3 regions of the Mangrovibacillus sp. Mu-81 genome follow, and region 1 is predicted to be linked to each of the others. Evidence: riboswitches for the same ligand, from Rfam matches in the RefSeq annotation. Region 1 holds a riboswitch; each other region holds the start of a gene.
The links. Region 1 has a riboswitch for cobalamin ahead of V6B33_RS08045 (ribonucleoside-diphosphate reductase subunit alpha). Riboswitches for the same ligand answer to the same signal wherever they lie in the genome.
Positions count from the first base shown of each region.

Region 1 (10,742 bases):
CGGCCATGAGATATCCATTACGCATTCCATTCAATGACACTTCCTTCTTTACTTCGTCCCAAAGCGGACCGTCATAGCCCTTTTTCACAAAATAGCTGCCAGATTCCCAGTCAGATCCTTGAAAATATGGATATGCGCCTTTCTCCTTCGCCAATTTATTACTTGCCTGGATCGTATAATAAGCAATTTCCTCGTAAAGTGAATCACAATAATCTTCTGCTTCTTCACTTTCCCATTTCATTCCTTTTACTGCAAGCAAGTGATGCCAGCCAAACGTACCCAGACCGATTCCCCTGTACCTTTCATTCGTCAGTTGTGCTTGAAGGACCGGTATATTGTTAAGGTCGATAACATTATCCAACAGCCTGACTGCAATTTCGATCACCCGGGGCAATACATTGTTCTGCACAGCCTTTGCCAGAGAAATGGAAGCAAGATTACACACTACGAAGTCTCCTGGGTGTTTATACGTAATGATTCTTCCGTCTTCAATCTTTTCTTCTTCTATAAATGTCGGACTCATGTTCTGAGCGATCTCTGTACAAAGATTGCTGCAGTATATCATGCCTTTATGAACGTTGGCATTCTGACGATTGACACTATCTCTGTAAAACATAAAGGGCGTACCCGTTTCCAGTTGGGAAATCATGATTCGTTTGAAGATGTCAATGGCCGGCACAGTTTTCCTCGAAAGTCCGGGATTTTCCACACACTGCCAATACTTTTCCCTGAACGATCCAGTACCTTTCTCCTCATCAAAATAGTCTTCCAGGGAAAAACCCATCACTTTCCTTACTTCATGCGGATCGAACAGATACCAGTCATCCCTTCTCTCCACGGCTTCCATGAATAAATCAGGAATGCAGACACCGGTAAACAAGTCATGAGTCCGCTGCCTTTCATCCCCATTGTTCAATCGAACGTCAAGAAAGGAGTGAATATCTTTATGCCACACATCCAGATAAACGGCAATTGCGCCTTGGCGCTGTCCGAGCTGATCAACAGAAACAGCCGTATTATTTAATTGCTTCATCCATGGAATGACTCCTGAACCGACCCCTTTAAAGCCTTTGATGTCACTACCCCTGCTCCGGACCTTCCCTAAATATATGCCAAGCCCTCCGCCATTTTTGCTAAGAGTCGATACATCCGTATTACTGTCAAAAATACTTCTCAGATCATCCCCTACTGTGTCGATAAAACAACTGGAGAGCTGACCGTAGCTCTTTCCAGCATTGGCTAAAGTAGGAGTTGCAACGGTCATATACAGGTTTGACAGTGCCCAATAGGCTTCTTTAATCAATGCCATCCTTTGATCCTCTTCTTCATCCATCATCAGGGTCATCGCGATGATCATAAACCTCTCCTGTGGAAGTTCGAATACGCTGCCTTCATGTGATTTCGTTAAATACCTCTCTGCCAGGGTGACTATTCCAATATAGGTGAACAATTTGTCTTTTGAAGGGTCCAGGACTGATTCCAACAGTTGTATTTCTTCCCGGCTGTACTTCTCCAGCAATCGTGGATCATACAGTTTTTTCCCGACAAGTTCATTTACTAAGTGGAAAAACGAATCATAAGGCTTTCCAGGATCAAGCCTCCTTGAGTGACTGCTGTAACGATATAGTTTTTCTAAATACAGGAATGCAGCTGCATATGTCCAACGCGGTTCTTCTGTCGAGATTCTTTCAACTGCGGATAGGATCATTTGGTGATAAAGCTGATCCTCGGTAAGCTGCGTTTTCACTTGAATGAGCCTGTCCACTTTTTCTTCAAACTCTTCCATTGTCAACTCAGGAAAATTCGACCTTAACTTCCGGCAAAGCTGCCTGGCAAGTGTTGAAGTATTTACTGTTTCAATCAGTGTCATTTCTTTATTCCTCCTGTATCAGTTCAATCCAGTTGTACGATACTAACTGCGGAAGAGGATACAAAAAAGCCCATCCTCATGATATGGACGGGCTTTTTTGAATAACGATGATATGATATAACAGACGTATGTAAGTAAAGGTATCTATTATTCTATCCTCGCATATCCTCCCAATTCCCGAAGAAGATCATACGTTATAAACGCGGCAGGTCTCCTGACTCGTGCTTCATCCTACTTTAAGGCCTTCCCATCTTTAAAAAGATAGTGGCAATACCTTATTTCGTCATCACTTACAGTTGCGGGGACAGCTCCGGAATTTCACCGGATTCCCTTTTAAGTCTTCATAGACACCGCATTTACAGATTAAACTAAATCAATATATAGTTATTTTATTTCCCACAAACACAATCTATTGTGCTCTTATCCATCATAAGATAATTCAAATGATTTATCAAGCATAGAATCTGTGTCTTTTCGAGAAAGATATTTTGAATGAACTTCTCTCCTGCAAACAAATATGCCTATAATTATCTTTTTCTGCAAAAATCCAAGAACATCTCTGTTTTGAGAGTCTCAAACACCTCTAAAAGGAAATTACATAAGTATTTCTAGTTTGTGAACGGCATCTTGAACACATATAATTCAAATAGAAGGTTGTTTGACAGTATTCTTTGGTCCCCAATATTTTTGACGGGCTGTTTACACGGTTAACCCGTTGTAAACAGCCTATTTTTTGTATGCATGAAATCCATCAGCGGCGTTTATTTGCATAAAATATTGCATCACCGGGGAAAATGACAGAATCTTGTATTTCAGTGGGATTACAAAGTGATTAAATAAAGCAAAAAGGTTTATTTTTAAATCAGAATCATATAAAATGCGCATTAAGTGATTTTTTAATCACCTCTTTGAAAGGAGACAATGATACATGAAAAAACTATTGAGTGCTTTACTGATAACAATCATGGCGATTGCCTTAGCTGCCTGCGGGGATGGAGAGGAGGCAAAAAAGCAATCTGAAGATAAACCAAAAACAGAAGAAAACAGTAAACAACAAGAAGAACAGGCTAAACAAATGGAAGAAATGCAAAAGAAAATGGATAAACAAAAAGTGGACAAGGAAAAAATCGTTGCAGTCGTAAATGATGAAGAGCTGAAGGGTGAAGAGTACAACAACATGCTTACAACTTCCCAAATGCAATACCAGCAAATGGGACAAGACCCTACAAGTGAAAAAGCTTCTGAACAAATCAAAAAACAAACGATCGACAGTCTTGTCGGCCAGACCCTTCTCATGCAGCAAGCAGACGAGAAAGGATACAAAGCCACAGACGAAGAGATCAACAAACAGCTTGAAGAAGTGAAGAAGCAATATAAGACCGATGAAGAGTTTGAGAAGGCAATGAAAGATGCAGGTTTCTCCATGGACGAATTAAAAACTCAAATCGCTGAGAACGTTAAATATACAAATTATGTAGAAAAAGAAATAAAAGTGGACGAAGTCACGGAAGACGAAATGAAGAAGTTCTATGATCAATTTGCCAGCCAGCAGGGTAAAGATCAAAAAGCTCCGAAGTATGAAGAGGTCAAACCTCAAATTAAGACCCAATTGGAACAGCAAAAGAAACAAGAAAAACTTGTACAGCACGTTGAAGAATTAAAGAAAAATGCTAAAGTAGATATTAAAATATAAATCAACTTTTTAGAACAAGTCCCAGTGTCGGGACTTGTTTTTTTGTACCTAATGTTTGTCCTTTAGGAAAAGGGGTAAAGTCCATCATACCATTACTTCATAAGCAAAGGAGTGTCCTGCATGAATAAACGTTCAAACGATCATCCGGAACAGCTTGATAATGACCATGAAGGAATACTGGATAAACATGAAAGCGAACAAAACGTGGACCCGATTCCATTGGAAGACTTAAAAAAAGAACTGCGTGAAGAAAAGAAGAAGCATCATACCAAGGATGATTCTTCCAGTGATGAATAACCTGTTTCCATTCTTTAAAAAACCCCGGACACGAATAAGTGATCCGGGGTTTCCTATTGTGAGTTTATTTATTTAACCAATCTGTATGGAATATTCCTTCCTTGTCCTTCCTCTGATACGTGTGAGCTCCAAAATAATCCCGCTGAGCTTGAAGGAGGTTTGCTGGAAGCGATTCCGAACGGTAGCTGTCGTAATAAGCTAGTGCACTCGCCAGCCCCGGAACCGGTATTCCCAATTTGATTGCTGTTGCAACTACTTCCCTTGCTTCATCCTGATAATTCTCCACTATATCTTTAAAGTAGGGATCAAGAAGTAAATTCGTCAATTCAGGATTTCGATCATAAGCTGTCTTGATTTCCTGGAGGAAGCCAGCGCGGATTATACATCCCCCCCTGAAAATCATAGAGATTTCACCCGGCTTAAGATTCCAGTTATATTCTCTGGATGATGATTGTAATTGAGCAAACCCTTGAGCATAGGAACAGATTTTACTGAGATATAGGGCTTTACGAATCATTTCGATAAACTCTTCTTTATTCTCGTTGAATTCAACGTTCTTAGGTCCTCTCAGGATTTTGCTTGCCTTCACCCTTTCTTCTTTCATAGCAGAAATAAATCTGGCAAAAACAGATTCAGTGATGATCGACAATGGCACGCCAAGCTCTAATGCAGAGATGCTGGTCCATTTACCGGTGCCTTTTTGACCAGCCGTATCAAGGATAACTTCCACCAGCGGTTTACCTGTTTCTTCATCGACCTTGGTGAAAATATCAGCAGTAATTTCGATTAAATAGCTGTCAAGCTCCCCTTCATTCCACTCATTGAAGATTTCATGCAGTTCTTCTGCCTCTAAACCGAGTACATTCTTCATTAAATAATATGCTTCACAGATCAGCTGCATATCACTGTATTCAATTCCATTATGGACCATCTTTACATAATGCCCGGAACCATCAGGTCCGATATATGTACTGCATGCATCCCCGTTAACCTTGGCTGAAATGGCTGTCAGGAATGGTTCGACCAGATCATAGGCTTCCTTTTGTCCACTAGGCATGATGGCGGGTCCGTATAGTGCTCCTTCTTCTCCCCCGGAAACACCAGCCCCGATGAAATTGATCCCTTTTTCCTCCAATGCTTTATTGCGCCTGATTGTGTCTTCAAAAAAGGCGTTACCACCGTCAATAAGGATATCCCCTTTATCTAAGTGAGGCAGCAGGGAATCAATAGCTTTATCAGTGATTTCACCTGCAGGTACCATCATCATAATTTTTCTTGGTTTTTCTAAAGCTTCTATAAATGATTCTATATTACTTGTTCCGATAAGCTGTTTTTCACTGTGTTCCCTTAGGATTTCATTTACCTTTTCATCAGTGACATCATAAATTGCGACAGAGTATCCTCTGCTCTCGAAATTCAGAGCCAGGCTTTTACCCATCACCCCTACACCGACAACGCCAATTTGTTGTTTAGACATACGATCCTTCCTTTCCTTGCTTATAAACAATTTTCACCGTATTCATTATAATACGAAATAATTTTTCTTGCAGAACTTTCACAAAAAAACTTTTTTTCAAGGGGTTATTCATTTGTTTTTGATTATCAAAAGCAAAATTTCATTAACATTCTTTCAATTAGTCGATAGTATTCATTCTTTCCTAGTGAATATTATCCCATTCAAAGTAATCAACGCCAAGTCTGCATAAGGAAGAGCGGCCCGGAAAGCCGGCCCGCCCCTGTTTTATATCTGTTAATTGGTACATTGTTATCGTGCTTTCTTCTTTATTTCTGCTTAATATTCTATAAAACCTATGATCCCAGCCGTTCAATGATAGTGGCATTTGCCATTCCGTGGCCTTCGCACATTGTCTGAAGTCCGAAACGGCCACCTGTCCTTTCAAGCTCATTCATCATCGTCACCATGATGCGAGCTCCGCTTGCCCCCAGGGGATGCCCCAGCGCAATAGCCCCTCCATTCGGATTTAACCTGGCAGGATCTGCTTTCAGTTCTTTTAACCATGCAATCGCTACTGGAGCAAATGCTTCATTTACTTCGAATACATCAATATCGTTTATTGATAATCCTGATTTGTCCAGCACCTTTCTAGTAGCAGGAATTGGTCCTGTCAACATTAACGTCGGATCAGAACCCGTGACCACTCTGGTATGGACTTTAAATCTTGCTTTCAATCCAAATTCCTCTGCTTTTTCACGGCTCATGAGGAGCAGTGCTGCTGCGCCGTCACTGATTTGACTGGAATTTCCAGCGTGAATCATCCCATCTTCCCTGAATGCAGGTTTCAGGTTGGAAAGGATATCCACAGTCGTTTCTGGTCTTGGTCCCTCATCTTTGTTAAATAGAATAGTCCCACCCTCGTTTCCCGGTACTTGGAGTGGAAGAATTTCTTCTTGAAACCGGCCATCTTTCTGTGCATTAAATGCCTTTTGATGACTTTCATATGCAAACTGATCCATTTCTTCCCTGCTGATTCCGAATTTTATCGCAATCCGTTCTGCTGACAACCCCTGGTGAATGATTTCATGCTGTCCTTTGAGAATTTCACTGAAACCGGCCCCCCCATAATTGGAACCGATCGGAACTCTTGACATATTCTCCACTCCGCCTGCAATGACGATGTCCATATCCCCGGAGAGGATTGCTTGTGCAGCAAAATGAACTGCCTGCTGGCTAGATCCGCACTGACGATCAATGGTTGTTCCCGGCACTTCAACGGGAAATCCCGCAATCAATGCTGATAACCTGGCAATATCACCAGCCTGTTCTCCTGATTGCGTCACACATCCGAGAATGACATCATCTACATATCCGGGATTCACCCCTGATTTTTTTATTAAGCCTTTAAGGATTTCACCCGCCATATCATCCGGACGTATATTTTTCAAAGCCCCGTTTCTTCTTCCAATTGCAGACCTTATCCCTTCTACTATAACTGCTTCCCTCATAAGATCCTCCTTTATAGTCCCAAATTCTTTGCAATGATTACTTTCATGATTTCATTCGTCCCTGCATAAATACTGGCCACGGGGACATCCCGGTATCTCCTGGCAATCTCATACTCTTCCATGTATCCATAGCCTCCATGAAGCTGCATGCATTCTGCAGCAATTTTTCTGGACATTTCAGTAAGTTTGAATTTTGCCATCGATACTTTAACCACTACTTCTTTTCCGTGTATGTGCTCTGAAATCAACCCATCAAGAAATGCTCTGCCCATTTCGATATCAGTTGCCATTTCGGCCATCTTAAATTGAATATGCTGGAATTGACTGATGGATTTCCCGAATGCTTCCCGTTTTTTTATATAATCCATTGCCAGAGAAAACATATGCTCAGAGGACACCTGCGCCGCAATGGCCACAACCAGCCGTTCCTGCTGAAGCTTCTTCATGAGATACTGAAATCCCTTACCTTCTTCACCTATAAGGTTCTGTACTGGAACTTTACAATCTTCGAAAATTAATTCTGCAGTGTCCTGGCAGTGCAGTCCGACCTTCTCAAGCTTCCTGCCCCTGGAGAACCCCTCTGTACCTCTTTCAATTGCTATAAGGCTGATTCCTTTATGAGCAGGAACTGCACCGGTATCAGTTTTGCATGCAACAATAACCAGGTCACAATGTATCCCGTTGGTGATAAAAGTCTTTTGTCCGTTCACAATATAATGATCACCATTCAATTTGGCGGTCGTTTTAATCCCGGCCAAGTCCGATCCCGTTCCCGGCTCCGTCATTGCAATCGCCGATATCATATTCCCTTTTGTACAGGAAGGAAGCCATCGCTTCTTCTGTTCATCTGTGCCGTATTCCGTAATATAAGGGACGACGATATCATTATGGAGCCCAACACCGATTAACCCTGAACCGACACGTTCCAATTCTTCGTTTATGATGACAGAGAATCCCCAATCCGCACCGCTGCCCCCGTATTGTTCATCAACATCCGGACAAAGAAACCCCTGCATGCCCATCTTCTCCCAAAACGACCTCGGTACAAGCCTGTCTCTTTCCCACTGTTCATAATGTGGATATGCTTCCTTCTGCAAAAACTTACGCAGTGAGCTTCGAAACATGTTATGTTCTTCTTTTAAATATGGATGATACACACGTTTCTCTCCTTTCTTGTGCAATTGATCCAAAAATGAATGACGGTCCATTCATTTTTGGGATAATTCACTTATTTGGGCTGCATGCGTATGGCTCCATCCAATCTGATTGTCTCCCCATTCAACATTGGATTTTCTATAATGGCATCTACAAGCTGTGCAAATTCTGAAGGATAGCCGAGTCTTTTCGGAAATGGAACGTTTTCCCCAAGAGAAGTTCTTGCCTCTTCAGGAAGCGAGTCAAACATAGGGGTCTGAAATAATCCGGGGGCAATCGTCATCACCCGAATTCCATCTCGTGCAAGTTCCCTTGCAATCGGAAGTGTCATTCCTGCCACTCCTGCTTTAGAAGCGCTATATGCTGCCTGCCCGATTTGCCCGTCGAATGCAGCTACGGAGGCAGTATTTATAATAAGACCTCTCTCACCACATTCATTTTTTTCATTACCCTGCATGTTTTGTGCCGCTAAACGGATGATATTAAATGTACCGATTAAATTGATTTCAATCACTTTTGAGAATAGATCAAGAGAGTGAACACCTTTCCTGCCGGACACCTTTGAAGGGGGAGCAATCCCGGCACAGTTGACTACCGTATTGATACATCCAAAAGAATCAATGGCGTTCATCATCGCCGCTTCCACATCTTTTTCACTTGTCACATCGGTATAGTGAAATCCTACACTGCCTCCTAATTCACTTTCCAGCCTTCTTCCCTTCTCTTCGTCGATATCTAATATAAATGCCTTTGCCCCTTTACCTACCAGGCTCCTGACAGTGGCTTCACCTAATCCCGAGGAACCTCCTGTTACAATCGCCACGCAATCGTTTATTCTCATTATCCTAGCCTCCATTAATGGGTATACCTTCATTTTATCTTTGTAACAAATAAAAAGAAATAATTTTAGGAAAATTCTGTTTATTTATCTCATAAAAAAACAGACTCATCAAAATGATGAGCCTGTTTTGGAAGTTTGGTATCAATTATTTCTTAACAACGTTAGCTGCTTGTGGTCCACGAGCACCTTGTTCGATGTCGAAAGAAACTTCTTGACCTTCGTCAAGTGATTTGAAACCTTCACCTTGGATCGCTGAGAAATGTACGAATACATCGTCTCCACCTTCTACTTCGATGAATCCAAAACCTTTTTCTGCGTTAAACCATTTTACTTTACCATTTTCCATGAAAAATGCCTCCTAGTGTGTGCTTACCACACAATGTATTACTATTCTTGCGATATCAGGTGAAAACCAAATCTTGTTCTTCCCTCGTATACCGGACAAAAATAATTCTTCTATAGAATAACAGGATTTTCTGAAATAATCAAGTCAACAAAACCATGCTTTATAAAGTCAGACGACTTACAATCATTCAATTTGAATTCACCCTATTTTCTTATGAATGAATTTTATGTGGTATAATAAAAGCAGTTGAAAGGAAGTGTAATATGAAATCCACCAAAAGCTTGTTTAGTAATGGATCTGCTGTCACGATAAAAGAAACCGGCGAAACGGTAACCATCTTAAAATCCCAGTACGTTAAAAACATGAAACGCTACTCATATATCGTCAAAGAACATCCCGGAACATTTTTCTTTGAAGAAGAATTAACTTCGGATGAATGATAAAACTGCAGACGGCCGTCTGCAGTTTTTCATTTGTGTGTAAGCAGATATCTTTCCCCCTATTTATAGCCATTTACATAAATCTCACGAAAAAAGCCGCGACCCAATGTACATTGGTTTCGCGGCTTTTCATATTTATCCAGATGCAGAGCCCATCGATAGGTTTCGGTACGAACATGGTTCTGCGCTTTTTTCTTAATGACCTGTGAGGGACTTGAACCCCCGACCCCCACCCTGTCAAGGTGATGCTCTCCCAGCTGAGCTAACAGATCTTATTAGAACTACATATTTTATTATAGCTTGGATGACGGAAATGTCAATCATTTTTTGTATATCTGTATACAAGAACAAACGTTCGAATATAATGATAATACTTCGAGAAAGGATGATAAGGATGAGCAAACTCTTGACTCGTTCGTTAATAGAACAGTCTCCGATTGAAATCATATACATGCCCCATCATAATCAGCTCTCAAAAAGGAAGATCACTGTCAAGAAAGTGAATTTTGACAGCATTATCGCTTATTGTTTCCTAAGACAGCAATTCAGAACTTTTCGATTAGAACATATTTTAGCTGCATATCCATTACTAAATAATAGAAAGACTTTACGAAAACAGCTAAAAAAAGAAGGCGAACATTGAAGTCCACCCTCTTTCATGATTAAGCTGTTGCTTGTTTTGGCCGTTTATCCTCTCTTTTGACGAAGAATTGGATTGCCAATAATATTCCGAATGAAATTAGACCGATTGTATCGGTCATTCCTTCTGGATAAATCAGCATCAGACCCGCTGCCACCAGGAGGAATCGTTCAATCACATATAATCTGCGGTACCAATAACCGATCATCCCCGCACCGATGGCAATCATACCCGTTATCGCTGTGAAAATTACCCATAATAATCTTGGTATGGTCGTATCGATCATAAGCAATTCAGGTGAAAGCACGAACATATACGGTATGATAAAGGCTGCGATTGCCAATTTTGCTGAATTGACTCCGGTCCTTATCGGTTCTCCTCCTGATACCCCCGCTGCAGCAAATGCCGCCAGTGCAACTGGTGGTGTGATATCGGCAATGATACCAAAATAGAAAACAAATAAATGAGCTGACAGCTCAGGTGCCCCTAATAAAAT
Region 1 covers NZ_JBAJHU010000003.1:167,984-178,725, reverse strand. The annotation lists gene V6B33_RS08045 (ribonucleoside-diphosphate reductase subunit alpha) at 1-1,870, opposite strand, end outside; cobalamin riboswitch at 2,058-2,240, opposite strand; gene V6B33_RS08040 (SurA N-terminal domain-containing protein) at 2,799-3,563, shown strand; gene V6B33_RS08035 (hypothetical protein) at 3,684-3,860, shown strand; gene gndA (NADP-dependent phosphogluconate dehydrogenase) at 3,925-5,337, opposite strand; gene V6B33_RS08025 (thiolase family protein) at 5,670-6,824, opposite strand; gene V6B33_RS08020 (acyl-CoA dehydrogenase family protein) at 6,836-7,981, opposite strand; gene V6B33_RS08015 (3-hydroxyacyl-CoA dehydrogenase) at 8,053-8,820, opposite strand; gene cspD (cold-shock protein CspD) at 8,966-9,166, opposite strand; gene V6B33_RS08005 (hypothetical protein) at 9,430-9,606, shown strand; tRNA gene V6B33_RS08000 (tRNA-Val) at 9,806-9,878, opposite strand; gene V6B33_RS07995 (TRAP transporter permease) at 10,269-10,742, opposite strand, start outside.

Region 2 (10,742 bases), on a different contig from region 1:
TTGAAGAACTTCAAGTCTTGCCTTTTCCTTCCTGCTATTATCCTTTTTGAGAAAATATTCATCTAATGCCTGTAATAGGCCAAAGGTCGTTTCTTTCCCCACCTTCATACTTCTGCCGATACCATGCATTTGTACTTTTATCCAGTCGATATATTTTTGCTTCCCAGCCACGATACCTGAGGTTGGGCCTTCAATGGCTTTAGATCCACTGTAAATCGCTAAATCTGAAATTTGCACATATTTTTTCAAATCTTCTTCAGCAGCCGCATCCACGATTAAAGGAACATGATTCGCTTGAGCAACTTCCCAAGCTTCTTTAACCGAAATCATATTTTTTTGAACGGCATGATGAGACTTGACGTAAAGAATTGCAGCTGTGTTCTCATTGATTGCATCCTCAATATGCTCTGCTGTCCCTTCATTTACATAGCCAACCTCTAGAAGTTTTCCTCCACCAAGATACACCATTGTTTCGATTGGGGCACCGTATTGGACATTATGGCCTTTTAGCATGATGATTTCGTTTTTTGGTATTCCTTCTTGGTGAAGTCTTTCACTTTTCCGGCGATTACCTTCCGTGATAATGGCCGCGACGGATAAGGCAATTCCACTTGAAGCAGAATTCGCGACAATTGCTGCTTCAGAATCTAGTAGACCGGCAATATGAGAGCCTGATTTATCTACCAAATCGAATATTTCAACATAATTTTGTCCACCAATTTTCATAGCTTCCATTACCGTATCCGTTGGAGAGGAAACACCTAAAACACTCATTCTTCCACTTGCATTAATCACTCTTTTTAATCCATATTTAGCATTCAATGTATTCTCCATCTATAACCACTCCTTTTACCACAATATTTTTGTCACAAATTCGTTCTACCCCTTCAGAATCTCTCAATACAATCGCTTGATCTTCCACAGAAAATAACGTAAGGCTCGCCATATCTCCTGCTGCAATCCTTCCAAGCTCCGGCTTTTGTAACCATTTTGCAGCATTCACGGTAACTGCATCAATCACCTCCGTAAGAGAGTAACCTAAGTACAAAAACTTTGTTAAGAGGTTTGCCATGCTATAGACCGGGCCATTCAACCTGTTTTTCCGATAAATATCTGTGCTGATGGTGTCAAATTTTATTCCATGTTCTTTTGCTCGCTCTGCAGCTAAAAAGGAAAAACTTGCATTACCATGTCCAACATCTAAATGAACGCCTCGTTCGATTGCTTCCAGGAAAGCAGGAAGAGGTTTACCAGAATCATCAAATAAATTATTCCTTTTACCATGCAAGTAATGAGTAATAATGTCATGTTCCCTAAGTAAATCAAGGACTTCATTAATATCTGGCGGCCCAGAACCAATGTGAACCATAAGCGGCAGATTGGTATCCGTTGAAAATTCACGTGCCATTTTTAAAGGTTCTATACCATTTGAACCAACTACGCTTCTGCTGATTCTAGCTTTAAGCCCAACGATAAAATCGCGATTCTCCTCAATGGATTTATGTAATTTGTCTTCATTTAGCCAAGAGAGATTTGATAATTCATCAATCCGCTCTAATCCGATATGAGAGATATTGAGGAAGACAAGCACTTTGGTTTTTGCTTTTTTCAAGTTGCGAACCAAGTCTTGTATTCTATCAGCTCCCGTACTTCCCGCATCAATAATGGTAGTGACACCTGATTTATAACCAATCTCGTCTATATCATCTCCGTAAGGATCAAATTCCGGAAAGGCGTGTACATGCATGTCAATCCATCCGCTGGAAACATACACTTGATGGTGAAAATCTATTATTCTTTCTCCGACTCCTGTACCAGGCGGAGCAATGTCTGCAATTTTCTTGTTGGATACTACAATATCTGCAGCTTTTCCATCTGTCGTTTTTACATTCCGCAATACGAATGTAGATGCCATGCCTACCAACCCTTTCTATTATTTTTAAAATGTAAGCGTTTTTGTTTACAAAAATAGATTAACATTAATATTTTGATAATTCAATATAACGTTATAATGTTTAATTTTATAAAAATATGTCTTGGTGGGGGTTTAAGCATAAAAAGCGCAGGGAGGTATCTCCCTCTTCCAATATTTAATTAAATCTAAAGTAGAAAGGTTTGAGAGGAAGATCTCAACTGTAGGGATGAGGTGGCGGAAATTATGAAACATGTTTGGATGAATGTAGAATAACGAAGTTAAGGCTCTCTTAAGATTGGTTTAAAGGGATATTGAAGGTTAATGAGGATATATTGCTGTCATTAGAGATAACATAGTTTTTACAATCTTTCAATGTAAAAGGAAGCAAGAGAACCGCCGACCCCTTGCTCCTTTACTTCCTAATCAACAACGAATGATAATAACACCCAGCAAGTTCCCTAACTTCACCTTCATCTTCTTCCCGCAATTTCACTAAAAAGCATGTCGAAGGACCACCTGACACAAACATGTCGAGGGGACATTGCACATTCTTTTCTGTCAATGAAGCATTACCCGTTAATACCCTAAGCTCTTCCAGAATACCCTTTGAACCAACAGGAATTAAATCCCGAATGACTGGATGCCTGCAGCATGTGGTGAACAGGCTTAAAGGTGCAGCCATTTCCATATTATCCAGAACCTGATTCCCTGTTAACGGGGCACCTATTACAGCATACGAATACCCATGTTCAAGTGCCTTCTCATTTTTAACAACCGGCCTTTTGCCAAGAACGGTGATTCCGAGGGCGGACTGTTTTAAAGGAAAGTTGGATTCTGTGCTGCCTGTGATCAAAACTTCTTCTAATTCAGCTTCTTTTAGAGCGGTCTCTGCTCCTTTTTTATACGCTTCCCAAACGTTATCTCCCGAAAAATTGTGGATGATGACTGAAAAAGGCTTTGCTTTGACTGCCAAAACTTCCATTACCGCTACCCGGGTTGAGTAATAGGCGGTGATTCGATCATCCACTTTGACTGCATCCTCTTCCTTTGTCCCGATCCCGCCGCTGTTATCCGTTGCGACGATGATTTCTTCATTTGAAGATGAAGGAATGATGCTGACGTCTCTCATGATGGCCTCCTGACCTTTTCTTGAAAATAACGGTTTAAAGGGGGATAAGCGAAATGAGCAATTGTCAGGTTCAGGAAAGCCCCGATGCATAGGGAAGGAAGAATTGAAAAATAAAACGCTTTGCTAATAATAAAAATAAACGGAAGCGGAGCAATAAAAGCATTGATGATAAAGAACGAACCTGCCGCAATCACTGGAGATTTTTTGAACACCACACCAAACAACCAGACTGCTCCTCCCATTTCGGCTGCAATCAACACATGGAGCGGTCCCAGCGGAAAACCTGCTAAAGTTGAGGAGATCAAGTGCCCGGACATGGCTGTGACAGCTCCAAACCCGCCGCCTATAATAGAAGCTGCAAGCAGTGCGGCAAGTGAATCCAAGGCAACGCTTCCAACAACGGCAGGGATTTTAATCATGCCTCCTGCAGCACTAAGTGAAACAAAGAGTGCGAGTAATGTAAGCTTATTCGTTCTTTTCATGGGGATTCACCTTTTTTCGAGCTGAAGAAAAGACGTTTGCACTTCTTTCATATTCAACATCCTGCAATCCCATTCTGTGATTGATCGCCCTTGCCAGAGCAAAAAAATAGTCAGATAAGCGGTTTATGTACTGCAAAGTCACTTCAGGAATTTCTGCATTTGATTTGATAAGACTGACGATTTGCCGTTCAGCCCTTCGGCTGATAGTACGGGCAATGTGGATCGTTGCCGCTGGTCCTGCCCCTCCTGGAAGGATAAATTTCTCTAGCGGCGGGGTTTCCCCAATATACTGATCAATCCTCTCCTCGAGATAATCAATCGTTTCGCTTTTAAGCTTCATCGGAATCTTATCCGTCGCATTCGCCAGATCCCCGCCACAGTCAAAGAGTTCATGCTGAATTTTCTCCAGGTCATCGAGAAGGTCCTGGAACATACCTTTGTCCAATTCAGACACAGCTTTCCCTACGAATGAATTTAACTCATCGATCGTGCCATATGCCTCTACCCTTACATCATCCTTATCGACACGACCTCCTATGATATTGGTCCTGCCTTTATCGCCTTTCCGGCTGTATATTTTCATAGATTCCTTCTCCTTTTGGTAAAATTCTTATCGTTCACGAAGGCATCCTTCGCTCATTTTAGCCTCTGCGGCAAACCAAACCAGATTTCATAGACATGATCGGAAAGCTTGACTAGATCCTGATATACCCATCCTGTAAGATCCCGCCACTTTCTTTCAGCAGGATCAACAGGTACTATTCCCCGCCCAATATCAGATCCAATCCATATCACGTTTCGGGACGCTGATGTTTCTTCCCAATTCATCCACTTTTCAAACAGTGATTGAAATTCGCTTCTGATCATTTCAATTTCTTTCTCTTTCCTGACTTCATTAAGAATAAGATATTCGAAGCCTTCCAGTACAACTGTATTCTGAAACGAATCAGGCTGAGGGAGAGTAAGTTCTTCAGATCCTTTCAGCCACGCAAGCTTTTGCTTATTGGTCTTCCTCACCCATTCAGATTTCCCGTTGAAGGCACCGCCCGTAACGAACTGCATGTTTTTCCACTCCTCCATTCATCGGCTGTCCAACTCAATTCATACCCTCCGCCAAATGGGATCTGCCATTCCCAAAAACTTCTTTCTTCTGCCGTCAATTTTGTCAATAAATGTCTAATAACGCCGCCATGAGTGACAATCGCTATCCTCTTAGTTTGGCAGTCACAAGGTAGATGACTGCCGGAATTTTTGACACATTTCGGGCCGTGCCTATCACGAATGACTATATCCTTTACCTGCAGCCAGCCCATTCTAAGTCTTTCATGGAAACCGCCGAGGCTTTCGCCGCCCGGTATTTGAATGCTTGAGTCATTAAGCCATTCCCGGTAACCTCCATTCGATTTTAGTTCCTCGTATGTTTTCGTTTCCCATTCTCCAAAATGGAGTTCCCTGAATAAATTAGATTCCAGATGAGGAACATCTTGAAACAGTGCTTCTGCGGTTTGTTTACACCGTGCTAGATCACTGGTGATGACCAATTCATATGAAGAATACAGAGGAGCTTGCTGAACCAATTCGTTGCGGCTTGCCTCCGGTAAAATGGCATCATGCCAGCCAATATACTTTTTAGCGCGATTCTCTTCCGTCAGGCCATGCCGGTATAAGCCGACAACCACACGATCATCCATAATAGTGTCTCAGCTCCTTCCACTGATGCCCCAAGTGTATCTCCGGTGATGCCTCCAAACCACTTGATTGTCTGGCGTCTGATCCACAGGTTCAGCAATACTGCAGCCAACGTGAACAGCAAGAACAAATCGGCTATATTCGGCAATAACCAAAGGAAAATGACAGCAATCAGAACATAAGGAATCGAATAAGTCAGCAGGTACACGGGACTTGTGTGCTGTTTAAAGTAATGCGCCATCCCTTCTTCCTTGGCCGTTTTTCCTGTTACCATCAGGATTCCCATGATCATTCTGCTGAAAAAAGGAATGACCCCGATCATGGATGCCAGAACTAAAGAATCTAACATCATACTTTCATAGATAAATAGGAAGCGCGCAGACAACAGAACGATGACGGATATAACAGCAAATGCTCCAGCCCGCGGATCTTTCATGATCTCCAGACGTTTCTCTTTATCCTGATAGGAAAAATAAGCGTCAGAGGTATCCATCCAGCCGTCAAGGTGTATACCTCCTGTAAGGATAATCGGCAACACCCAAACGATAAAGGCAAGTGCCAGAGAGGAAAGGTTCGTCCACTCATTCAAGCAATAAAGGAGGCTGCCCATGATACCGCCCATAATCAACCCGAGTACCGGAAACATCATGACGGTCCTTTTTATCACGTTTCGATCCATTTTTATTGAAATCGGAATTGGCAGACTTGAGAAAAATTGAAGGCTGACCAGCAATCCCAATACATAACCTTTGACATTCATTCTGCCGGTAGTCCCCTTCCTTTTTTCAACACTGGAATGCCGTTCTTAACTGAATAGGCTTCAGTTGCAATTTCAACGAGTTTTTGGTGAGCCATTCCCAGAGTTTTCGTAAAACTTTTCACAAAGTCATCAGCAGCAACCGGTTCGCAAAAAACATCGTTGCTGACAAGGATGAGCTTGCCGGCATTCTTGGATAGTTTCTTAACATCCTCAACGATCTTTTCTGTCAACTTTTGTTCATTGATCGATTCTGCTAAAAACATTTCATTAGTCAGCAAAGTCGTCACACAATCAAGCAATACGATATCTTTGGAGAAGAAGTTTTCAGACAAAGAACCAATATTCACCGGGCATTCCCAAGTCATCCAACTATGCTCCGATTTTTCTCTGTCCGCCTGATGCCTTCTTATCCTTTGACTCATCTCATCATCCAACGCCCTGCTGCAGGCAATATAATGCAGGGTTGCTTCAGGCACGGCAGATTGATAAAATTCTGCCCTGCTTTCGGCGAAAGAACTCTTTCCGCTGCGCACTCCTCCACATATAAAAATAATTTCTGCCGTCATTTGGTTATCCCTCCATCGCTAGGTACATTTTCAGCGTAAATTCGCCACGAACATCATCGCTCCGACTGAAGCACCTTAGGAACCCCCAAAAATATAAGGGTCAGCCAAAGGATTCCTCGATAAACATTGAAAAGCGGCTCCCGCAATTGCGAGAGACGCTCCAACAAGAAATGCCACCAGTGCCCGGACCAGCTTGATACGATTCACGATAATGATCTACATTTGACCTTCAGAATGCAGGACAGGGTAACGGAAAATCTTTGCACCGGGGATCGAAAGAATATGAGATACCGGGAATGAAATCGTGCCCATCTAAATACCTGTCAGCAGTGAAAATATGAAGCTCCATACGAAACTATTCCTTGAATACATCCGGATAGACCGCTTTTGCAAGCTCCTCTACTCCTTGTACCAGCCTCGGGCCGGTTCTCGTTACTAAATCCGAGTGAACATCATATACTTGTTCATTTTTGATGGCAGGTACACCCTCCCATCCCTCTCTGCTTAACACTAAGTCTTTCGCATTTTCTGTGTAATACCCATAAGTGGTGAGGATGACATCGGGATTCAGGGCGATGATGGCCTCTTCATTCATCTTCACCCAGCCTTCTTGTTCTGCAGCTGCATTATCTGCATTAATCAACGTAAGCATTTCATCCATGAAGGTATTACTTCCAGAAGTGAAAATCTCTGGTGAAGGAGACACTTCTACAAAAACGCTCTTTTTCTCTTCTTCTGGAACTTGGGCTGCTTTATCTTTCACCGCCTGAAGATCATCTTTCATTTTCCCGATGGTTTCTTCGGCCTGTTCATCAGCACCTGTGGCCTTGCCGATCATTTCAATAGTAGAGTAAACTTCTTCGAAACTTTTAGCGTCTTCTATGACCAAAACAGTGATACCAGCGTCTCTTATCTGCTGGAGAGCATCAGTTGCCGATCCCATTACCGAACCATGGGCAAGCACCAGATCAGGTGATAAGGAAAGGATTTTTTCTACATTGAACTCCATACCGCCGATCTTTTCTTTTTCAGCCGCTTCAGGAGGATAGTTATCAAATTCTGATACACCTACAATTTTATCACCCAGCCCTAATTCGAAAGCAATTTCGGTATTACTCGGGATAAGAGATACAATCTTTTCCGGTTCTTCTTCAATCGTTACCTCATTATCCAACGCATCCTTGATTGTTACAGGAAAAGCTGCTGATTCCTGGTTTTCAGCTTGCTCCTTATCTGCTGAATCAGCTCCAGCGTTTTCATTATCTGTGTTTCCGTTACTTCCGCAACCGGCAATGACGCCGATAGAAAGCAGCGATGCAAGCAATAACAAGTTAATCTTTTTCACTTTATGTTCTCCCCTTTTTCATCTTAAACTAAAAAAACATCTCTTCCTGAAGAAAGAGATGACGTGTAAAAGGCATATTTTGATTCAAATTCAAAATTGATGCGATTTACACCTTCCCTATCCTCGTAGGCTTTTGGTGCACGGTAACAGGCAGGTCTCCTGGCTTATGGTCATTGCCCGCTGTTCCTTCCCATACAAATGTACAGTGGTATTAACAGCCGGCTCCCAAATTACAGTGGCGGGACCGCGTTGGAATTTCACCAACTTCCCTATTATGACTTCAGTTCGACTAAAGTCACCTGTTTACGACAATATGTATTAAATTTTCCGCTAGCTAGATTATACACAAGAAAGGTTGTAAGGGGAATCATTTTGCAGAATATTATTTTAATAGAATGGGACTGGGACAAGGGGACAGGTCCCTTGTCCCAAACGAACGAACCAACCTACCTTTATTTATGGGACGGGGGACCTGTCCCCCTGTCCTTCGAAGCAGGGGGACGGTTTAACCGCCCCTCTGCTTCCCATTGCAACCCACAATTATATACAATATAATTCATCATATATAATCTCACGAATCTAAAACGATAAGGACGGTCGGTTAAAATGGCGAATCCAAAAAAAGTGAACACGCTTGTTTCCCTCAAAGATGAGGTGAAAGAGAAACTTAGAGAGGATATTATTATGCTTAAGCTGGAGCCTGGCGACCGCATTGTAGAGACAGAAGTGGCAAAAAGGCTCGGGATTAGTCAAGTGCCGGTAAGAGAAGCACTTAGAGGCTTGGAGGAAGAAGGGCTCATTAATACGATCAAGTATCGGGGTGCCTTTGTCTCTGATATAAACCAGGTTGAAATGTATCATATGTTTTCATTAAGAGCAAAAATTGAAACAGATGCTATTGAAGCGATTCTTCCGCATCTAACCAAAAAAAACTTCGGTGAATTATATGATATCGTGGACAAAATGAAAAACGGCGAGAACGATTATGCTGTTCAGTCGCGGTTGGATATGGAATTTCATCGTACAATCATTGAATGGGCAAATGTAGATGTATATTTAAGAATTTGGGGAATGTTAACGAATCATATTCGAAGATACATCACGTTATTGAATCCAAAGGTTCGAATCCTTCCAGAGGAAGTACATCAATATCATCAAGCCCTTGTGGAAACGCTGGAAGAAAGAGATGTAGAGAAAGCTAAAAACGTTTTTAAAGAACATATTATGAAAATGGTTGAAAAATAGACTTAAACAAAGACCCCTATCTATAGCTTTATTTAAAGATAGGGGTCTTGACGTGTCGTTTTAAATTATATATAATCACAAATATTATATATAATATTAAATCTGAATTTTCACAATTGGTTGTTGAGTCGTTAGCAAAGGGGGAAAATAAAGGATTTTTTATGAAGCCTTTTGTTAGCGGTTACATTTTTAAGAATTTCACTTCAGTATCTGCAGTATTCTCATGCTGTTTCATACAGTTACATTAAAAAAGGGGGAATAAGGATGAATAAGAAGTTCAATGTTTTTAGCTTGCTCATTGCAGCTGTCTTAATGATTGGGTTAGCAGGTTGTGGAAAAAGTGCCGGTGGATCCGGTGACTCCGATACGATTACGTTAAAGCTGGGTCACAATCAACCGATATCTTCACCATTCCATGCAGGGGCGGAAAAATTTGCGGAATTAGTATCAGAAAAATCGGATGGGAAAGTGAAAGTCGATGTCTATCATGACAGTCAACTGGGGGATGAAGGAGAACTCGCTGCAGGTACGAAGATGGGAACAGTGGATATCTCTCTTGTGGCCACTGGAAGTGTGACACAATATTATCCCCGTTATTCCATGTTTGATCTGCCTTTTCTCTTTAGGGACTACGATCATGTAGATAAAGTATTACAAGGTAAAGTTGGGGAGCAGCTTGCAAGTGAAGCGGAAGAACAAGGCGGCTTTAAAGTGATGAGCTACTGGGAGTCAGGGTTCAGGCACTTTTTAAACAGTAAACGTCCTTTGGAATCACCGGAAGATCTGGAAGGATTGAAAATCAGAACACCTGAATGGCCGGTATTAACTTCTGCCACAGAGACGCTTGGGGCAAGTGCAGTACCTATGCCATTTTCCGAGCTTTACATGGCCGCACAGCATGGGGTTGTGGATGGGCAGGAAGGACCTATATTTGCCATAAAAAGTTCGAAGATGTATGAAGTACAAGATTACATGGTCTTAGATGGTCATACGTATACAGCCATGCTGCTTATTATGAACCCTGATAAATTTAATAGTCTTCCGAAGGATGTCCAGGAGGCACTGACGGAGGCATCGAAAGAAGCCGGCGATTATGAGAGAGAGCTGATTCGTGACAATGAAAAGAAAGATATTCAATACCTTAAAGAGGAAGGTGATTTAACAATAGAAGAAAACCCGGATAAAGAAGCATGGAGAGAAGCCGTTGAACCTGTATATGACAAGTACAGCGATGAATTCGGCAAGGATCTTATTCAGCAGATCATGGATACAAAGTAGATTGAAACGGGGGGCTTCCAAGCCTCCCTTTCATGGATGATCAAGGCAAATGAATGGAGGTTGGGACGTGTGAGAACATTAAAACTCATAAGCAATGGGATAGAAAAACTGGTGATGTACACCGTTCTATTCCTAGTGGCCGTTTTGGTTTCACTTGTCTTCACTCAGGTTGTCCTCCGCTATGTTTTTTCGAGCGGGATGGTCTGGGTAGAAGAGCTTAATCGATACATTTTTGTTTGGTTAATGTTTTTAGGGATCACAATGGGAATCTATAAGCAAAAACATATTGCGATTACGGCAGTGGCCGACAGAATGAAAGGTTTAACGAAAGGC
Region 2 covers NZ_JBAJHU010000002.1:436,268-447,009, forward strand. The annotation lists gene V6B33_RS05765 (DgaE family pyridoxal phosphate-dependent ammonia lyase) at 1-834, opposite strand, end outside; gene V6B33_RS05770 (amidohydrolase/deacetylase family metallohydrolase) at 812-1,915, opposite strand; gene V6B33_RS05775 (ATP-binding protein) at 2,328-3,044, opposite strand; gene V6B33_RS05780 (ECF transporter S component) at 3,041-3,526, opposite strand; gene V6B33_RS05785 (cob(I)yrinic acid a,c-diamide adenosyltransferase) at 3,510-4,109, opposite strand; gene V6B33_RS05790 (bifunctional adenosylcobinamide kinase/adenosylcobinamide-phosphate guanylyltransferase) at 4,163-4,588, opposite strand; gene V6B33_RS05795 (histidine phosphatase family protein) at 4,540-5,217, opposite strand; gene cobS (adenosylcobinamide-GDP ribazoletransferase) at 5,175-5,975, opposite strand; gene V6B33_RS05805 (bifunctional adenosylcobinamide kinase/adenosylcobinamide-phosphate guanylyltransferase) at 5,972-6,541, opposite strand; gene V6B33_RS05810 (iron chelate uptake ABC transporter family permease subunit) at 6,617-6,748, opposite strand; gene V6B33_RS05815 (ABC transporter substrate-binding protein) at 6,897-7,886, opposite strand; cobalamin riboswitch at 8,019-8,204, opposite strand; gene V6B33_RS05820 (GntR family transcriptional regulator) at 8,493-9,131, shown strand; gene V6B33_RS05825 (TRAP transporter substrate-binding protein) at 9,396-10,409, shown strand; gene V6B33_RS05830 (TRAP transporter small permease) at 10,479-10,742, shown strand, end outside.
Region 2: another riboswitch for cobalamin. It lies ahead of V6B33_RS05815 (ABC transporter substrate-binding protein); the one in region 1 lies ahead of V6B33_RS08045 (ribonucleoside-diphosphate reductase subunit alpha).

Region 3 (10,742 bases), on a different contig from region 1:
AAAAAACTATCTGAGGGAAACACAGAAATAATTCATTCATTAAAGGAGGCACAAAATTGAAAACGTTAACCATTGAAGTTGAGTACTCCCCGGACTCTTTATCTACTGATGAAGCGAAAGATCAAATTAAGAAGTCTCTGGTCGGTTCTGATTTTAAAGTCGTTTCCTTTGCAGACTCTCAATCAGATACAGATTCCTCTTACAAAAAAATGCACTCTTCCCTGCCGAATCAGCCAAAAGGTGCAGATCCTGATGTCAACTCAACCGGAGCAGGCGGCATGGTATCACCTGACTCAAGCGGCTATCCGAATAAAGACTGATGGAAGCTGGCACAAAACTAAAACATTATGGCCTATAAAAAAATCCGAACCAATTCGAATTCTAAATAAAGAATTTGAATGAAAGTTCGGATTTTTATTCGGCTAGGACACATTTATCCCAGCCTGTTTTCATCCCTACTGTTCCGTTGCTTCCTCAATGAATTCCATCAGCCTGCGTTTGTATTCTTCTTCCTCGTCAAGGAAACCTTGTGTATGACCGACATCCGGTATGATCCATAATTCTTTTTTACCTGATGTTTTTTCATATAACAGTTCAGCCATTTCCGGCGGTACAAGCTCATCTTTTTCACCATGGATGATAAATAGTGGTAACTCACTTTTCTTTTTCTGAACCTGATTCAGTGCTGATGCCTCCTCAAATGAAAATCCAGCCCGTATTTCAGTGACCATGCTTGTAATATCCATCAGCGGGAAAGAAGGCAGATTGTAAAGGTACTTCAACTGATGAGCCAGTTCATCTTTAACTGAAGTGTATCCGCTGTCCGCTATGATTCCTTTTACTTCACCGGGAAGGTCTTCGCCTGCTGCCATGAGGACAGTCGACGCACCCATTGAGAAGCCGTGAAGAAAGATGGAAGTATCATTCTTTTCTTCTATGACATAATCAATCCATTTTCTTAGATCGTTCCGATCATGCCACCCATATCCGATATAGTCCCCTTCACTTTTCCCATGCCCTCTTGCATCGGGCTTCAATATGTTATATCCCTTTTCATAATAAAATCTTGTCACTTCAGGCAGCTGCTCGTTGTTTCCTTTATAGCCATGAGCCAATATAACCGTTTTACCAATCCCGCCATCATTGTTCAGATATAGTGCACTCAGCGTCAAACCATCGTCACTTTGAATTTCCACTTCTTCGAAATTCTGTTTCACCGTCCAGCTCCTTAGATCCTGCAATCGTTTCTGTTCTTCTTCCAGCGCACTTACCGCTTCAACCGCTTCCTCTGAACCGTAAAGCTTGATCGCTTCATCACTGCGGTTGATGGCGACGTCATAAAAATAATTCGCAGCACCGACAAGAACGATCATTGTTATGAAGAGCAGCCAACTTATAATCAAGCCGATGCGTTTTATCATATACGTATCTCCTTCACTACTATACTTTCGTTACACTTACTTGATACCCCGGAGATTTTTACTAGAAACCTGTCAGTTTGAGGAAGCTGCGTAAATAAATAAAAAGCACCCAGAAACTCTGAGCGCTTTTAGTCCTCACATTATTTTTTCTCTAATTCTTTTACTCTTTTTTCAAGTTTGCCGGCAACCGATAAAGCACTTATCGCTACCCCCAGTGAACCAACCGCAATGGAAAAAGCGAATATCAATCCGGTATCCACATGTAATTCCTCCTTTATTCAGTCATTGTGTAATCTTACTTTATACTTTCGCATCAACTATTCAATTCGCCTTTTTTACCCAAGACTTTTTAGGAAGGCTTCATGAATACAGACTATGATTCATCCCCTCTACCTGTCCTCATTTCCTCTTGGGATTCCCCCTTATCAGCACTTAGAGCAGGGGCAGCCTCTTCCTCTGCTGTCGATTCTGAAATTGCCGGCTGCTGAAAGGGTCTTTCCGGCCGTCTATTTGCATAAGACCTTAACAGTTCACCAACATCGATCCCTGTCATTTCCTTCAACGGCTCCTGCATATCCACCATCGTTTTTGTGATGCTTCTTCCAAACGATGGGACGCCCTGACCATTACCGGAATCAATGATTTTCACCGAATCAATATTGTTGAGAGGCTGTGCGATCTTCTCTGCAAACACAGGAAGCATTTCGATCAGTTTTTCTGTAATGATGACGTCTCCGTGTTTCTCCATTGCTTCAGCCAGCAGTTTACGTGATTCCGCCTCTGCCTTACCGCGCTGTCTGATGACATCCGCTTCAGCTGAACCTTCCTCACGGCGGATTTTCGCTTTCGCTTCCCCGTCGATTTCAGCTTTACGCGCTTCTGCTTCAGCTTTACGGGTCGTCTCATAGTATTCGGCGTCTGCTTTGGTTTGACGCACTTTCGATTCCTCTGCCTCGAGCTTAACCGCTCGTTCACGCTCAAGGAATTGAAGCGTCAATTCTTCTTCTTTTACTTCTTTGGAAAGCTTGGCTTTTTCCAATTCATAGGATTGCTCCGATTTCGCCCGTGCACGTTCTGTTTCTTCCTTGAATGCCGCATCTTTGATGTCTTTTTCCTTTTTGGACTCTGCGATGGAAATTTGGCGTTTATACTCTTCTTCCTTCGCTTCCTGGTCGGTCTGGGCTCGGTGAATCCGCGTCTCTCGTTCAGTATTTGCTTCCGCAATTTCAGCTTGCTTGCGGACTTCGGCGATTCGTGGCCGGCCAAGGTTTTTTAAGTATCCATTTTCCTCATCGGCATCGCGTATATCCGTCAAGCCGAGAGAAGTGATTTTGAAGCCCATCAGATCAAGCTGCTTCTGGGCGATCTCCGATACGTCGGCGTTAAACTTCTCACGGTTGCTGTTGATATCTTCCACGGTCATTTTTGACAAGATTGCACGAAGATTACTTCCTAGTACTTCAATAATTTCATCTTCGATTTCCTTCTGATCTTTACCAAGGAATTGTTCCGCATAGTTAGCGATTCCGTTTAGCGTGTCGGCCACCTTGACCATTGCAACGGCATCTGCCACGATCGGCACGCCTCCGTTTGTATAGACACGCGGTGTGGACAGTTTCAATTGGAAAGAAGTCAGATTAACAGGCGTAGACGTCTGGAATCGTCTCAGGCGGTATCCACCGCCCCTTATGATTTTCATGGAACGCCCTTCCTGGTCGGTGAAAATATTCGTCTCTTTCTCTGGATCCCCGAGTTTCGGACCCGTAATGATCAATGCCTGATTGGATCTAGCAGTACGATAGCGGAATCTCATCCAGAAATAATACGCGATCCCAACGATCGCCGCTACGATCAATACAGGAATAAGGAACATAATTACTCCGATTGCAGTTAGTGAACCCATTCTTACCTACCCCCTGAATAATAGTTAGCAGTCATACTCTTCTCTGCTTTTATAATGGTTATATGACTATCTACGGATCACGATCACTAAAGGTTTCATAAAAATTGGGAAAATATCAGTATATTCCCTTTTTATTGACAAAGTAAGGATGGAAGACGTCGAATATGGTAGAATAATAGCGTTCGCAAATTTCATAATTGCTCATTGGTGAAGAGAGTCTGTTGACACTCTTCTTAAAAGGGAAGTAGGTGAAAATCCAACGCGGTCCCGCCACTGTAAGGCTGAGATTTCTTATGATGCCCACTGTTTTCTTTTAGGAAATGGGAAGGGATAAGCTATCGAAGATGCCGAGCCAGGAAACCTGCCAATCGGGAAGAACACAGAGTTCCTACGGGAGATAGGAGGGTGTTACGCTATATGGAACAACACATCTGGTATCAATGGATCTTGATTGTTCGTCTGGAATAGCAGTATCTCCTCGTTATAAAAGGGAGATGCTTTTTTATATTCAAGACAGATGAGGAGATGACAGGTTATGGAACACGCTTATCCAACTGAACGTTCACGTACGATCCAGACTAAATTGGTACTGCCGCCGGACACAAACCACATGCAGACGATTTTTGGAGGAAAGGTATTAGCTTATATTGATGAAATAGCTGCACTTGCCGCCATGAAACATTCCAGCTCCGTAGTGGTCACCGCCTCCATTGATTCGGTTGACTTTCTTTCATCTGCAACAGTCGGCGACGCACTGGGCCTTGAAGCAATTGTGACTTCAACGGGAAGGACTTCAATGGAGGTTTATGTAAAGGTATACTCTACGAATCTACTGACAGGCATCCAGACCCTCACCACTGAATCCTTTCTTACGATGGTAGCCGTTGATGAAAACGGAAAACCAAAGCCCGTACCGAAAGTCATTCCAGAATCAGAGGAAGAGACCCGGCTGTTCAACACCGCTCTCAAGCGGAAGGAACATCGGAAGAATCGGGCTTTGATCAAGTAATAAAAAAGGGGATGAACGATTTGCTGTTCATCCCTGCTGCCTACCAATAAAAAAACACTGAACCTGCTATGACACCAGCCCATGCAACTGACGCTATCCAACCAACCCTAAGCAAGTCCCTATCTGTAAAATAACCATACGTGTAACTGATCAAATGTACAGGAGACTGGGTGACTAGAAAGAAGCCCGGCACGCAGGCAAGGAACACAGGCATTGCCATATGCAAAGGCGATAAAGCCGGGTTCGAGGTTCCAATCGTGATAGCCAATGGAAGCATGATTGTCAAGAAACCTAATATATTCACAAACACAATTCGAATGATGCTTGTACTAATAACAAGAATCAGAGAGACTACCCAAGGGGAATGACCTGCAAGAATATGATTCAAAGCGGCAGCCATCCAATCGATTGTACCGGTTCGGATCAACATCCCTGATACCATTAATGTCGAAGCAAAAAAGAGGATCAAATCCCAGTCAATGGACTTTCTTGCCTGCTCCCATCCCCACACCCCCGCGTAAGGAAGTACAGTCACGCAAGCACCGAGCAGACCGATTTGGGGAATGGAATACCCGTGTAATGGCTGGGTGACCCATAAGATCAATGTCCCCCCTATAATGATCATGACTTTCTTTTCATTCGTGCTTACAGGTCCCAATTCACCGATCTTGTCCTCAATTAACTTCATTAGGAGCTTTCTGTTTATTTTTTCTGGAGGGAATATAAACAGGAAGATCCCCCACAGAATGAAAATAAACAACAAAACCGGAATCCCGAATAACATAAACCATTTTAAGTAGTTCAAATCGGGGGATACGTCATTCATGATCCCGAACGCATAAATCGTAGAGCTTGCCCCCGTAGCAACAAAAGCACCTGAAATAGCAGCCAGATAAGCAATCCCTATAAACAAGGATTTACCTAAATGGTATACGTCCCCTATTTTCTTTAGACTTTTCATTAAACTGTCCAGGACAGAGGACACCAGACTTCCCTTTCCGACATTAGAAGGAATGAGAATGGACAGCACAAGCATCAACAAGAAAGAAATGAAAATCAATGCTTTTCCGGATCCCCTGGAGAGCCTTAGCATATAAAGAGATACCCTGCTTGCAAGTCCTGTTTCAATAAAGGATGATGAAATGATGAATGTCGAGAATAACAACCAAACAATTCCCGAACTGAAGTAGCTCAGAGTTTGTTCATAAGAGAAAAAATGGAATGAAAGAAGCAGAATGAATATCAGAGAACTGAAAGCAAGCGGAAAGACTTTGCCTATCCATAATATTTGAATGATAATAAGAGCCGCGATTGCTTTCCATTTGTCATCCCACCCAAAAACAGGCAAAAAAAACAACCCATACATGACTAATGTAAAGACCAATAGTAGTGGTTTTCTCATTGTTTTAACTCCCATCTATGAAGTCTTCATCCAAAAGGAAAAAGTCACCGATATTCAGGTGACTTCCTTTCTTTTCAACCACTAAAGATCAATTCGTAATCTTTGTATCCTGCTTATGGCCAAGTACATAGCGGGCAGCAGTGGAACCTGCCAATTTCCCATAAACCGCTCCTGACATCAATCCCGACCCTCCAGGATAGTTGTGATAGAAGATTCCCCCAACCATTTCTCCCGCAGCGAATAACCCTGACAATGGTTCACTACCTTTTTTCAATACTTCTCCTGATGGATTTACATGCAGACCTCCGAATGAGAAGGTAATTCCGCACGTCACCGGGTATGCATAGAAAGGGCCCTTTTCAATCTTTAATGCCCAGTTCGTTTTTTCAGGGTTTAAGCCGGCTGTCTTCTTCCCGTCTTTCTCTGTCGGATTGTATTCCCCTGCTTGAACGGCTTGATTATATTCTTCGATCGTTTTTAGAAATTGCTGTTTGTCCACAGATAACTGATCGACTAGCTCAACGAGGGTTTCACCCTTATAACAGGTGGCTTCTTCCAGGTCATATTCCTTTCGTAGAAGTGGACGTACTTCAGAATCGTAAATCTGATAAGCAACATGGTCAGGTTGTTTCAGAATTTCCCGGCCATATTTTGCGTATGTATAATTCCGGAAGTCAGCGCCTTCATCTACGAATCGATTCCCCTCTTTATTCAGCATGATACTCAGAGGATAGGAATGTTTCTTATAAATATCCCCTGGTTTATTGAAGTCCCCGACTTTTGGTGCATTAAAGTCTGTCCCTATCGAATGACAGCCGGAATATTCCCCAAACTTCTCTGCCCCAATAGCTGTCGCCATCGAAATCCCGTCACCCGTATTGTATTCAGTACCACGGACGATCGCTGCTTCCCATTCTTCACCGAGATGTTTACTTCGAAGTTTTTTGTCTGCTTCCAGACTCCCGCATGCCAGAATAACTCCGGTTGTTTCAACAGTCATCTCATTTTCACCCTGTTGGACGACAACACCGCTGATTTTTTCTTCTTTTTTTACAAGTTCCACTGCTGCTGCCTCGTACCAGATCTCAACACCAAGCTCCTGTGCCCGTTTAAACAGCTGCTTCATCAATCCGATTCCTTTATTTTCGGTCTTAACCGGGAGACCTCCCCAAAATTGACGCTTGCCATCCTTTTCATAAGACTGATTCTCGTAATTCAATTCAAATTTAACTCCATGTCCTTTCATCCAGACCAATGTTTCAAACGAACGATCCACCAGCTGTTTTGCAAGTTCAGGCTGACTCTCGCCTTTCGTGACGCGCATGATATCTTCATAATAGTCCTCTTCATGATAATCCGGCATGACAATCGCAGCGGCATCCTCATCTGAAAGTTCAGGTACAACTTTACGGATATCGTTGAGATGATGATAGGCAACCCTGATCGCTCCATCTGTGAAGAATGAATTTCCGCCTCTTTTATACTCTGGTCCTTTCTCCAGTACCAACACTTTCGCTCCTTCTTCACATGCCGAAATGGCAGCACATAAAGCAGCATTACCAGCACCAACAACGACTACATCATAAGATGTTTGATTTGACATCTCCATTACCTCCCATTGTTACATATCTTTTGTAATCGGGTTAACAGGGTCTTTCCCCTTCTTCTTTAGAGCTTTTATTAGCAATGGATAGAATAGAGACAGAAGAGTTAAGACAGTTAATCCGATTGCTATCGGTGTTTCAAAGAAGATACCTAAGTTTCCATTCGATGAAAGAACCGCCATTCTGAAATTCTGTTCCATATCAGCACCAACAATCAATGCCAGCACCAATGGGGCAATCGGAAAATCCATTACCTTCAAAAACAATCCGAATACTCCGAAAATAAGTAATAAAAAGAAGTCCACAGCACTGTAACTGAGTGTGTACGTTCCGATAAATGCAAGAATCACGATGACCGGATATAAAACCTTCGCAGGCGTATCAAGGATTTTAACTAATAGTCCAACTAGTAAAATATTGATGATAACCAACGCGATATTTCCTATGAACATACTATTGATCAACGTCCATACGGTATTCGGATCATTCTCAAAAAGCAATGGGCCAGGCTTCATCCCAAGCATGACGAGTGCTCCAAGCATGACAGCCGTAGTTCCGGACCCTGGAATCCCCATTGTTAATAGAGGGATCATAGCTCCCACTGAAGCAGCATTATTTGCTGACTCCGGTGCAGCAAGTCCTTCCACTGCCCCTTTACCGAATTCATCTGACTTTTTGGAGATTTGCTTCTCCGTCGAATAACTGATCATGGAAGCGATCGATCCTCCTGCCCCGGGGAGAACCCCGACGATGAATCCAAGTGGTCCGCTTCTAAGAATTGGCCACATTGACCGTTTCCATTGATTTTTTGTAAACCAGATTTTACCGACTTTCTTTTTCTCTTTTTGCACATGATCAATCTTCAAGTAGTTGTAAAGCACTTCACCGACTGCATAAACCCCAATGATGACGATTAAGAAATCAATCCCTTCACTTAAATGGGAGCTGCCAAAAGTAAATCGATAGACTCCACTTTGAGTGTCAATACCGACAGTACTGAGCATCAATCCAAGAAACATGGCGATAAATCCCTTGATCATTTTCCCTACAGACAGAGATACAATGGCTGATAGAGTCAACAACATCAAAAGGAAGTATTCAGCAGGACCAAATTTCAATGCGAAGCTAGCCAGTGGTTCAGCCAGGAAGATGAACCCTATTACTGCCATCATCCCCCCTATGAAAGAGGCTACAGCAGATATCGCCATCGCTTGTCCTGCCTGTCCTTTCTGAGCCATCGGATACCCGTCAAATGTTGCCGCTATCGCTGACCCATCCCCGGGAGTATTCAACAGAATCGAACTCCTGGATCCACCGTACATCGCACCATAATAGATGGCTGCCATCAGAATGATTGCACTGACGGGTTCCATCCCGAATGTAATCGGAATCAACACAGCTACAGCAGTTGCCGGCCCCAGACCAGGCAGCATCCCGACTATTGTTCCAAGAAACCCTCCGATGACAACCCACATAATATTAACTGGTTCTAAAGCAGTCATTAATCCCTGCATAAAGTTGCTCATATCCATTTAGCTCACCTCCTATGGCAGACTGACTCCTAATAACACACTGAATGCATACCAGGATAGAAAAGAAAAACTGATTGCAACAATCACATTCACAACGGCTTTCTTGATTCCATTGACTGTAAATAATAAAGCGCCCAAAAATAGTATGGTAGATAATAAGAAACCGATTCTCTCAAATATCAGAGCATAAATGGCCCCGTATAATACTGTGAGCCCAATTAGTTTAGGTGTTCTCCCTTCAAGCAGCAGCTTAATATCCATATTGGGGCGGTTTATATTTTTCCACTCCTGGAACAGATAAAAGATGCTGAAGATCAACATGAATGCACTTAAGCCTATTGGAAAATAAAGAGGACCATTAGGGTTCCCAAGGTTCGCTTTTGGCAGGTTCATCGATCCGATCAGAAAGGAAAGGCTTAATAATATTAAGAAAATCGGCATTCCGAGTTTAATTGTTCTCACTCATTTCACCCTCCTATAATGGCATCGACCGGGGAACCTCTTCCTTTCCCCTCCAATGCCATTCTGCGTCTTGATTAATCGGTTAAACCTGAACTGTTCACAAGATCCGTATACAGTTCTTCTTGCTCCTTCATGAATTGCTTAGTTTCTTTACTATCTTTATAGAAGTCATCCCAGTCATTGTTTTTGAGCATCTTCTTCCATTCATCCGTTTTGACCATTTCTCCAATTTTTTCATCCCAATAAGCCACTTCTTCTTCTGTCATATCCGGCGGTCCCATGATTCCCCTCCAGTGAGGAAATACCATATCCACACCCTCTTCTGTCCAAGTGGGAACATCATCCAGACCTTCGAGTCTCTTTTCAGAGGAAACAGCAAGAATTTTCAGCTTCCCTGCTAAATGCTGCTCCTTCACTTCTGACAGGGAAGTCGTTACAGCATCAACATGTCCGCCAAGTAACGCAGTCACGACATCTCCCCCGCCTTCATAGACAAGGAAATCAAGTTTGGTAGGGTCGATCCCTTTTTCACTTGCCGCTTGTACCAGAGATAAGTGGTCATCATTACCAAGCCCAGGTCCTACCCCTATCTTTAATGACTTGGGGTCCTTTTTCATTTGGTCAAGCAGAGCGGTGGCTGTGTCATACTTTGAATCCACCGGCACTGCCAATGCCTGCCACTCTGTCGCCAATGTGGCGATTGGAGTGAATTGTTCATGAGACAAATCACTTTGTCCAAGTAATTTATTTGTCAGTACCAGGCTCGAATTTATCGCAAGGTAGTGGGAATCTTTCGTTTCAAGATACTTCCACCCTGCCTCACCGCCTCCGCCGGGCTTATTGATAACATTAATATTCTTATCAACAATATCATTGTCCCTCAATACCTTTTGTACGGATCGTGCCGTCAGGTCCCAGCCGCCGCCCGGAGAAGCGGGAGCAACGATCTCAATATTCTTGGAAGGAAAATCCTTGCCTCCCGATGCAGAGCTTGAACAGGCAGTCATCAAAGCCATAACTGCAATAATCATTATCATGCCTAATTTTTTCATATTATCCAGCACCCCTTTTGTTTAATTGTTGTACTCACCTGTTTTCATCACCATATCCATCCGGTGAAATACGTTAACTTAATCCTAGTAGCTGAATCAATTTGTGTAAACGTTTTCAAAATATTGTGTTTTAAAAAACTTGTGGACCTTTTGTTCATTTTGTTCAGAATATTTATAATTATTTATAAATAACCCTTTCCTTCCCTTTCAAAGAACAAAGTCTGCCACATTAGTTTAAAGGAATATCCTTTAAACTGTGCCAGACCTGAGTTATTGGTATTATCCTATCCTGTCATTGCCCAGTCGATATCTTCTCTCCGGCCGCCCTACAATTCCATATACATGCTCGACCGACGC
Region 3 covers NZ_JBAJHU010000001.1:677,618-688,359, reverse strand. The annotation lists gene V6B33_RS03440 (hypothetical protein) at 57-320, shown strand; gene V6B33_RS03435 (alpha/beta hydrolase) at 456-1,421, opposite strand; gene V6B33_RS03430 (flotillin family protein) at 1,795-3,324, opposite strand; cobalamin riboswitch at 3,513-3,707, shown strand; gene V6B33_RS03425 (acyl-CoA thioesterase) at 3,860-4,333, shown strand; gene V6B33_RS03420 (SLC13 family permease) at 4,374-5,735, opposite strand; gene tcuA (FAD-dependent tricarballylate dehydrogenase TcuA) at 5,824-7,338, opposite strand; gene V6B33_RS03410 (tripartite tricarboxylate transporter permease) at 7,357-8,865, opposite strand; gene V6B33_RS03405 (tripartite tricarboxylate transporter TctB family protein) at 8,884-9,333, opposite strand; gene V6B33_RS03400 (tripartite tricarboxylate transporter substrate binding protein) at 9,408-10,385, opposite strand; gene V6B33_RS03395 (response regulator) at 10,665-10,742, opposite strand, start outside.
Region 3: another riboswitch for cobalamin. It lies ahead of V6B33_RS03425 (acyl-CoA thioesterase); the one in region 1 lies ahead of V6B33_RS08045 (ribonucleoside-diphosphate reductase subunit alpha).